DNA from 3 places in the Burkholderia sp. BCC1972 genome. Region 2 is predicted to be linked to each of the others. Evidence: predicted binding sites of a transcription regulator. Region 2 holds the regulator's gene; each other region holds the start of a gene.

Evidence for each region. The regulator LexA, encoded in region 2, represses DNA repair genes until DNA is damaged. The targets are predictions, from matches to a motif close to ACTGTATNNNNATACAGT.
Region 1: U5798_RS07505 (DUF2471 family protein) is a predicted target of LexA. The motif match lies at 1,654-1,671, and genes of this name have one in related genera.
Region 3: imuA (translesion DNA synthesis-associated protein ImuA) is a predicted target of LexA. The motif match lies at 1,576-1,593, and genes of this name have one in related genera.

The regions. Positions count from the first base shown of each region.
Region 1 is NZ_CAJPGH010000003.1:405,716-408,987, reverse strand. Features, by position in the region: gene U5798_RS07510 (NADPH-dependent 2,4-dienoyl-CoA reductase) at 1-1,005, shown strand, start outside; gene U5798_RS07505 (DUF2471 family protein) at 1,190-1,594, opposite strand; gene U5798_RS07500 (LysR family transcriptional regulator) at 1,732-2,625, opposite strand; gene U5798_RS07495 (NAD(P)H-dependent oxidoreductase) at 2,712-3,272, shown strand, end outside.
Region 2 is NZ_CAJPGH010000015.1:152,807-156,078, forward strand. Features, by position in the region: gene cysT (sulfate ABC transporter permease subunit CysT) at 1-162, opposite strand, end outside; gene U5798_RS21785 (sulfate ABC transporter substrate-binding protein) at 284-1,321, opposite strand; gene lexA (transcriptional repressor LexA) at 1,586-2,233, shown strand; gene U5798_RS21795 (hypothetical protein) at 2,259-2,594, shown strand; gene U5798_RS21800 (DUF2939 domain-containing protein) at 2,624-3,272, shown strand, end outside.
Region 3 is NZ_CAJPGH010000010.1:72,805-76,076, reverse strand. Features, by position in the region: gene U5798_RS16385 (ABC transporter permease) at 1-578, shown strand, start outside; gene U5798_RS16380 (ABC transporter ATP-binding protein) at 580-1,374, shown strand; gene imuA (translesion DNA synthesis-associated protein ImuA) at 1,607-2,314, shown strand; gene U5798_RS16370 (DNA polymerase Y family protein) at 2,247-3,272, shown strand, end outside.

The DNA of each region.
Region 1 (3,272 bases), on a different contig from region 2:
TGCCTCGATCACGCGTTCAAGAACCGAATCGCGTCGTGCCTGCTGAATCCGCGCGCGTGCCACGAGACGGAGCTGAAATACACGCCCGCGCAGCAGCCGAAGCGCATCGCGGTGGTCGGCGCGGGACCGGCCGGGCTTTCGTGCTCGACCGTGCTCGCGCAGCGCGGCCATCACGTCGACCTGTTCGACGGCGCAGCCGAGATCGGCGGCCAGTTCAACATGGCGAAGCAGGTGCCGGGCAAGGAAGAGTTTCATGAAGCGCTGAGCTACTTCGGCCGCCAGGTCGAGCTGACCGGCGTGAAGCTGCACCTGAACCGCCGCGTCGACGCGAGCGACCTGATCGCGGGCGGCTACGACGAGATCGTGCTCGCAACCGGCGTCGCACCGCGCGACCCGAAGATTCCGGGGCAGGACGGGCCGAACGTGCTCAGCTATATCGACGTGCTCGCGGGCAAGCAGCCGGTCGGCCGGCGCGTCGCGGTGGTCGGCGCGGGCGGGATCGGCTTCGATGTCGCCGAATATCTGGTGCAGGACGGCGAGTCGCCGGCACTCGACCTGGACGAATGGAAAGCCGAGTGGGGCGTGACCGACCCGGCCGCGACGCGCGGCGGCGTGACGCGTGCGCAGGTGTCGGCACCGGCGCGCGAAGTGACGCTGCTGCAGCGCAAGCCAGCGCCGCTCGGCAAGGGGCTCGGCAAGACGACCGGCTGGATTCACCGCGCGACGCTGAAGATGAAGCAGGTGAAGATGATCGGCGGCGTGAACTACGAGCGAATCGATGCGCGCGGGCTGCATGTGTCGTACGGCGAACAGCGCACCGATCACGAGGTGATCGAAGCCGATACGATCGTGCTCTGCACGGGGCAGGAGCCGCAGCGCGCGTTGCTTGCGCCGCTGCAGGCGGCCGGGCGCTCGGTGCACCTGATCGGCGGCGCGGAACTGGCGGCCGAACTCGATGCGAAGCGCGCGATCGATCAGGGCGCGCGGCTGGCGGCGCGGCTGTAACGGGCGGTCATTGCGAGGGTCGCTCGGACGGTAGTCGCGTGGTGATGACCGGCTTGAGCGACGGTTCGCGGCTCGCCGCCGGATGCGCCGATTCACGCGTGCCGGACTGCAGCGGTTCGCAGCGCCACCGCGCAACGTGGCGGCGCGAACCTCGCACATCGCGACCGCGTTCGACCGGCGCGGCTCAGGCCGCTTCGGCCCGCTCTTCCTCTTCCGCCTCGAGCATCGCCTTGACGATCAGGTAGACGGCCGGCAGGTCGTCGTCGTCGCGGCGCCAGTCGACCGGTTCCTCGACGTCCGCGGCGACCAGCCTGCTGTCGCGCAGCCGGATGAACGCGTCGACGACGGTCGGATCGTTGCGGTTCAGGAAACCGGCGTTCGAGAACGCCAGCTCTTCGACGTTCAGCAACGCCTGCCAGCTCATCGTGCGGACGGCCGCCGGATGGGTGCGGCGGCGCAGGCCCAGCGCCCGCTGCGCGGGGCCGCCGACGACACGCTGCAGATCGACGACCGCCCGCTGCGCGGCGCGCTCGAAGTGGACGGGATTGAAGCCGGGTTGCTCGGGATCGAATGCGGATGACTGGAACATGGTCGCCTCACTAAAGACCGTCTCGGGATGACGGAATTCGGGTCAAATGACGCAGAAACACTGTAAATATATACAGTGATTGGCGGACTTTCAAGCCCCCGATGACAGTAAATGTCAGCCGCGTCGCGACCGGCGTGTCAGACCGCCGCCGCGATCGTCTCCCGCAGCCACCGATGCGCCGGATCGCGATGCACGCGCTCGTGCCACAGCATGGACATTTCATAGCCGGGCACCTCGACCGGTGCGTCCACCACGCGCAGCGCGGGCACGTCGCGCACCAGCCGCTCGGGCAGCATCGCGACGAGATCGGTGCTCGCGACGGCCGACATCACGAACAGGAAGTGCGGTACCGACAGCACGACACGCCGCGCGGCACCGACCTTCGCGAGCACTTCGTCCGTCACGCCGAAGAAGCCGCCGCCGTCGGGCGACACGATCACGTGCTCGAGCGTGCCGAATTGCGCGAGCGTGGGGCGCCGCTTCAGCTTCGGGTGACCGGCGCGGCCGATCAGCACGTAGCGCTCGATGAACAGCGGCAGGCGCCGCATGCCCGGTGGCGACCCTTCGGTCGTATGAAAGGCCAGGTCGATGCCATTTCGTTCGGCATCCTGCTCGATGCGCGGCGGCACGAGTTCGACGACGGCCAGCCGCGTGCCAGGCGCGGTCGAACGCAGCGTGCGCAGCGCGGGCAGCACGATCGTCGATTCGCCGTAGTCGGTCGCGGCCACGCGCCACGTGTTCGTCGCGGTGGCGGGATCGAACTGCGTGGCCGGAACCACCGCGCGCTCGACGGCTTCGAGCGCATCGCGCAACGGCTCGCGCAGCGCTTCCGCGCGCGCGGTCGGCCGCATTCCGCGCGGCCCGGGCAGCAGCAGCGGATCGCCGAACACGTCACGCAGTTTCTGCAGCTGCACGCTGACCGACGGCTGCGACATGTTCAGCTTCTCGGCCGCGCGCGTGACGTTGTGCTCGGCGAGCAGCACGTCCAGCGTGACGAGCAGGTTCAGATCGAGCCTTCTGAGATTATTCATGGCTATACCTGGAATATCAGGAATTCATTTCAAATATACCTTCGGAGGCCGCATCCTGCAGTCATTCAATCCACGGAGTGACGAAGATGAATGTGCTGATCGTGTATGCCCATCCCGAACCGCGTTCGCTGAACGGCGCGCTGCGCGATTTCGCCATCGCGCATCTCGAAGCGGCCGGCCACACGGTGCAGGTGAGCGACCTGTATGCGATGAACTGGAAGGCGGTGCTCGATGAGAACGACGTGACCGATCGCGCGCCCGACGCGCGGTTCGATCCGTCGCTCGATTCGAAGCGCGCGTTCGCGGCGGGTACGCAAAGCGAAGACATCGCGCGCGAGCAGGACAAGCTGAAGTGGGCCGACGCGGTGATCCTGCAGTTCCCGCTGTGGTGGTTCTCGATGCCCGCGATCATGAAGGGCTGGTTCGAGCGCGTATATGCGTACGGCTTTGCGTACGGCGTCGGCGAGCATTCCGATACGCACTGGGGCGACCGCTACGGCGAAGGGATGCTGGCCGGCAAGCGGGCGATGATCGTCGTCACGACGGGCGGGTGGGAGCCGCACTACAGCCTGCGCGGCATCAACGGGCCGATCGACGACTTGCTGTTCCCGATCCAGCACGGCGTGCTGTATTACCCGGGGTTCGAC
Region 2 (3,272 bases):
CGTGACGGCGGTGACGAACTGATCCCACGACAGCGTCGCGGTCTTCAGGAACGTGGCGGCGAGCGGAATCAGCACCACGAGGCTCAAATAGGCCACCGTGATGCCGAGTGTCACGCCGAAGCCAGGCAGCGCGCTCGGCTTGCGAAAGGTGTACGTCGTCATCGGATGCTCTTGCTGGGTCGATGCTGCTCACGGGTCCGACGCAAACGCCGGCGCAGTGCATCGCGCCGGCGAACCGTCGGGGATGCGGCGCGCTGCGTGGCGCGCCGCTGTCGTTATGGCGTTACTGCGGCTTGTAGATCGAGTCGAACACGCCGCCGTCCGCGAAATGCGTCTTCTGTGCGTTCGTCCAGCCGCCGAACGTGTCGTCGACCGTGTACAGCTTCAGCTTCGGGAACTGCTTCGTCAGTTCCGCCGGCACGTTCTTCGAGCGCGGCCGGTAGTAGTTGCGCGCCGCGATCTCCTGGCCCTGCGGGCTGTACAGGAAGTTCAGGTACGCTTCGGCCAGCTTGCGCGTGCCCTTCTTGTCGACCACCTTGTCGACCACCGCGACGGGCGGCTCGGCCAGGATGCTTACCGACGGCACGACGATCTCGAACTTGTCGGTACCGAACTCCTTCACCGACAGGAATGCCTCGTTTTCCCATGCGATCAGCACGTCGCCGATCCCGCGCTGCACGAAACTCGTCGTCGCGCCTCGCGCGCCCGAATCGAGCACGCCTGCGTTCTTGTAGAGCTTCGTGACGAATTCCTTCGCCGTCTGCTCGTTGCCGCCCGGCTTGTGCACTGCGTACGCCCATGCGGCCAGGTAGTTCCAGCGCGCGCCGCCCGACGTCTTCGGGTTCGGCGTGACGATCGAGATGCCCGGCTTGGTCAGGTCGTCCCAGTCCTTGATCCCCTTCGGATTGCCCTTGCGCACCAGGAACACGATCGTCGACGTGTACGGCGACGCGTTGTCGGGCAGACGCTTCTGCCAGTCCTTGTTCACGAGCCCCTTGTTCGCGATCGCATCGATGTCGTACGCGAGCGCCAGCGTGACGACGTCGGCCTGCAGGCCGTCGAGCACCGAGCGTGCCTGGGCGCCCGAGCCGCCGTGCGACTGCTTGAAGTTGACGGTCTCGCCCGTCTTCGCCTTCCACTCCTTGCCGAACGCCTGGTTGAAGTCCTGATACAGCTCGCGCGTCGGGTCGTACGACACGTTCAGGAACGTCGTATCGGCCTGGGCATGCGTCGCGACGCCCAGCGCCGCCGCCGCGCCCAGCGCGAGTGTTGCGATCAGGCGGCCCACTCCGCCCACCAGCCCCGTATTGCGCTTCGCCATCCTTGGTTCTCCAGTGTTGTCGGTATTGCGATGTCGGGCCAGTCTAACGAACGGGTTACATGATTAAAAATAATCGTTCCTTATTTTTTAATACTCAAAAGTGCTAACGCAGACGGGATGGATGGTTGCGGCAGATAAACCGCCGTCCGGACGTCGCGAAATCACGTCGGAACCGGCGCGATCGCGTCGAACCTCAAGTAACGCTTGAAATTCGCGAAGTACTGTATAAAAATACAGCTCACTGTCTATCCATACAGTTCAGCCATGACCAAACTCACCGCCCGTCAGCAGCAAGTGTTCGACTTGATCCGTCGCGCGATCGAGCGCTCCGGATTCCCGCCCACCCGCGCCGAGATCGCGGCCGAACTGGGCTTCAGCTCGCCGAATGCGGCCGAGGAGCACCTGCGTGCGCTGGCACGCAAGGGCGTGATCGAACTGGCTGCCGGCGCGTCGCGCGGCATCCGCCTGCTCGGCATCGAAGACGCCCCGCACCAGTTCACGCTGCCGCATGCCGGCCTGATGCAGCTGTCGCTGCCGCTCGTCGGCCGCGTCGCGGCCGGTAGCCCGATCCTTGCGCAGGAGCACATCTCGCAGCACTACGCGTGCGATCCCGCGCTGTTCACGAGCAAGCCCGACTACCTGCTGAAGGTGCGCGGCCTGTCGATGCGCGACGCCGGCATTCTCGACGGCGACCTCCTCGCCGTGCAGAAACGCACGGAAGCGAAGGACGGCCAGATCATCGTCGCGCGTCTGGGCGACGACGTCACGGTCAAGCGCCTGATGCGCCGGCCTGGCGGTCTCGAGCTGATCGCGGAGAACCCGGATTACGAAAACATCTTCGTCAAGGCCGGCAGCGCGGAATTCGCGCTGGAAGGCATCGCCGTCGGGCTGATCCGCTCGGGCGAACTCTGACATTCCGTCTCGCTAGGAGAACATCATGGAACGCCTTGCCCGCCTGCTGCCTTTCCGTCAATTCGGTCGCCTGCGCCATCTGCGCGGCCGTACGCCCTGCGCACCGCTGTCCGCGGCCGCGCCCGTGCAAGAAGAAGTCGCAGTCGAACGGCAGGCGTCCCTGCTGCCGTCGGCGCTTCCCGCGTTCGCGCGGGTATCGCTGAACGCCGGCCTGAATCATGCGGAACCCGCCCGCCGCGCGCCGGTACGCGTCTATCACGGCCGTTCGCGCCTGATCATGGTCGGCACGATCGATGCCGTATGCCGGATGATCGACCGCTGCATCGCCGAGGAACGATCGGCTACGCCTGGCGGTCTCTGATTGCGGAACATCCCCGCACCGGAGGCAACGTGACTGGATCTTCGGGCCGCGCATGGCGGCTCAAGCCCCTGCTGATCGTCGTGCTGGCCATCGCCGTCGTGTCGACGATCGGCTATGCGTACGCGTCACCGTACGTCGCGCTCGGTCGCCTGAAATCGGCGATCGACGCGCGCGATGCGCAGGCCATCAGCGAATATGTCGATTTCCCGTCGCTGCGCATCAGCCTGAAGCAGCAGGTCACGGAAGAGTTGATGCGCCGGATCGACGCGGTGAAGAAGAACAATCCGTTCGCGGTGATCGGCGCGCTGATCGGGTCCGCACTGGTCGGGCCGCTGGTCGATGCGTACGCGACACCGGACGGCGTGGCCGCGCTGATGAGCGGAATGCCGCCGCGCGGCAATCCCGGCGAGCGCCCGCCCGAATGGTCGAATCAGCCGCAAGGCAATGCACCGGCCGACACACCAGCGGCACCGCCGGCGAGCCCGGCACCGGCAAGCGCTGCCGCTCCGGGCAACAACGCGGCAACTGCGTCATCCCCGGCACCCACCCCTGCCGCACCGGCCAGCGCGAACGATGCAACGCATTCGCCGCATCAGCAGCAAACCAGTGCGGGATACCGGAATTTCGATGAATTCGTCGTGACGTACCAGCGCAGCGCCGACGGCACGCGCTATGCGG
Region 3 (3,272 bases), on a different contig from region 2:
GCCGGCCGAACGTGCCGCTGATCACCGAGCCGACGCTGTTCACCGTGCTGCAGCCCGACTGGATGCCGGACTACGTGCTGCGCCCGGCGCTGCTCGCGATCGTCGTCGTGGTCGCGAAGCTCGGCCTCGACTGGTTCTTCTCGTCGCAGCTCGGCCTCGCGATGCGCGCGACCGGCGCGAACCCGCGGATGGCGCGCGCGCAAGGCATCGCGACCGGCCGCGCGACGCTCGCCGGGATGGCGCTGTCGAACGCGCTCGTCGCGCTCGCCGGCGCACTGTTCGCGCAGACGCAGGGCGGCTCGGACATCTCGATGGGGATCGGCACGATCGTGATCGGGCTGGCCGCCGTGATCATCGGCGAGACGCTGCTGCCCGCGCGCCGGCTCGTGCTGACGACGCTCGCCGTCGTGCTCGGCGCGATCGTCTACCGCTTCTTCATCGCGCTCGCGCTGAACAGCGAATTCATCGGCCTGAAGGCACAGGACCTGAACCTCGTGACGGCCGCGCTCGTCACGATCGCGCTGGTGCTGCCGGCGACGCGCAAGAAGCTGTTCGCGCGCAAGAACGGAGGGGCATGACATGCTGTCCGCACAAGATCTCAAACTCACGTTCAATCCCGGCACGCCGATCGAGACACGCGCGCTGCGCGGGCTGTCGCTCGAGATTCCCGACGGCCAGTTCGTCGCGGTGATCGGCTCGAACGGCGCCGGCAAGTCGACCTTCCTCAATGCGGTCAGCGGCGACCAGCCGGTCGACGCGGGGCGCATCGCGATCGACGGCACGGATGTGACGCGCAAGGCCGCGTGGGATCGCGCGCACCTCGTCGCGCGCGTGTTCCAGGATCCGATGGCCGGCACCTGCGAGGCGCTGACGATCGAGGAGAACATGGCGCTCGCGATGGCGCGCGGCGTGCGGCGCGGTTTCCGCGCAGCGCTCGACCGGCCGTCGCGCGAGCTGTTCCGCGACAAGCTGCGGCTCCTGAACCTCGGCCTCGAGAACCGGCTGACCGACCGGATCGGGCTGCTGTCCGGCGGCCAGCGGCAGGCCGTGAGCCTGCTGATGGCGTCGCTGCGGCCGTCGCGGATCCTGCTGCTCGACGAGCACACGGCCGCGCTCGACCCGAAGACGGCCGCGTTCGTGCTGGAGCTGACCGCACGCATCGTCGCCGAGAGCAAGCTGACGACGATGATGGTCACGCACAGCATGCGGCAGGCGCTCGACTACGGCGACCGCACGGTGATGCTGCACCAGGGGCAGGTCGTGCTCGACGTGTCGGGCGACGCGCGCAAGGGGCTCGACGTGCCGGACCTGCTGCAGATGTTCGAGAAGGTGCGTCACGAGCAGCTCGACGACGACGCGCTGCTGCTCGGCTGACGGGCGGCCGGCGCGGTGCGAGGTGCTGCATCGTGCCGGTTTGCCTTCGGGTGGGCGTGCGGGTTCTGCCGGGCGATACGATCCGGCCGCACCCGCTCCGATGCGGCGTAACATGATGGCCGCACCGGCTTTTGCGCCGCTTTTCCTCTGACGAAAATCGGTTTCGCACCGGTGCTGTGCGACGCGGGCGCATTGCCATATACTGTATATCCATACAGTTGTGGGTGGCGTCATGCTCGCATCCTCCATTTCTCCCGAATCCCTTCATCCATCGCTCTGGCGCGGCTCGCAGCTCGCGCGCGGCGGCCCGCGCACGATCGAGACCGGCTTCGCGCCGCTGTCGGCCGAGCTGCCGGGCGGCGGCTGGCCGGTCGGCGGGCTCGTCGAATTGCTGGCCGCGCAGCCGGGCTGCGGCGAGATGCGGCTGCTCGCGCCCGCGCTTGCCCGCACCGTCAGCGCCCGGCGTCCGCTCGCGCTCGTCGCGCCGCCGCAATCGCCGCATGCAACCGCGCTCGCCAGCCTCGGCGTGCCGGCCGACGCGCTGCTGTGGCTGCGCGCCGGCAGCCGTGCGGACGCGCTGTGGGCCGCCGAGCAGGCACTCAGGACCGGCTGTTGCGGCGCGCTGCTGCTCTGGCAGGACGCGCGACCCGATGCGCTGCGGCGCCTGCATCTCGCGGCCGCGCGCACGGGCGACACGCTGTTCGTGATGCTGCGCCCGCTGTCGGCCGCGCGGCAGCCGTCGCCGGCCGTGCTGCGCGTCGCGCTGTATCCCGTGCCGGGCGGCGTGTCGCTCGACATCGTCAAGCGTCGCGGGCCCGCGCGCAGCGAGCCGCTCGTGCTCGACCTGCCGTCGCCTATCGTGGAGAGCCGCTATGCGCGTCTTGCTCGGCATCCATCTGCCGCGCCTGCCGCTCGACGTGTGCGCCCCGCCGCCGTCTGACGCAGCGGCCGGCGGCGCGGGCCGTGCGGTGCTCGAGCAGGGTGTCGTGCTGATCGCCGATGCGGCCGCGCGGCGGCAGGGCGTGCGCGCGGGCATGAAGCGCGGCGGCGTGCTCACGCTTGCGCCCGAGACGCAGCTCGTCGAACGCGATCCCGCACGCGAGGCCGACGCGTTGCGCGCGGTCGCGCTCGCGTTGCTGCGTTTCTCGCCGTGCGTCGCGCTCGACGACGAAGCCACGCTGCTCGTCGACGTCGGCCCGAGCCTGCGCCTGTTCGGCGGCCTGCCGTCGCTGTGCCGCCAGGTGCGCGCGACGCTCGCGGCGCTCGGCTATGCGGCGCGCCTGTCCGCCGCGCCGACCGGGCAAGGTGCGTGGCTGCTCGCGCGCACGTCGGCGCGCTCGCGCATCCGGCGCCGCGTCGCCGGCCGGGCCTCGCTCGTCCGTTCGCTCGACCGGCTGCCCTGCGTGCTGCTGCCCGATGCGCGTCCGTATGCGGGCTGGTTCGACGGCCTCGGCTGCCGCACGCTCGCCGATCTGCGCGGCCTGCCGCGCGCGGGGTTACAGCGCCGTTGCGGCCCCGCGCTGCTGGCCGCGCTCGATCGCGCGTACGGCGACGCGGTCGAGCCGCTGGCATGGATGGCGGTGCCGCCCGTGTTCGACGTGCGGCTCGAATTGCCGGAGCGCGTCGAATACGCGGAAGCCGTGCTGTTCGCCGCGCGCCGGCTCGTCGTGCAGCTGTGCGGCTGGCTGGCCGCGCGGCAGCTGTCGCTGGCCGCGATGACGTTCGATCTCGAACACGAGCGCGGCCGCCAGGCCGTGCCGCCGACGCCGCTCGAGCTGGCATTCGCCGCGCCGGTGCGCGACGAGGTGCACTTCATGCGGCTGCTCGGCGAGCGGCTCGCGCGCGTCGAATTGCCGGCCGCCGTGATCGCGGTGCGTCTGAAGGCCACGCGCGTCGAA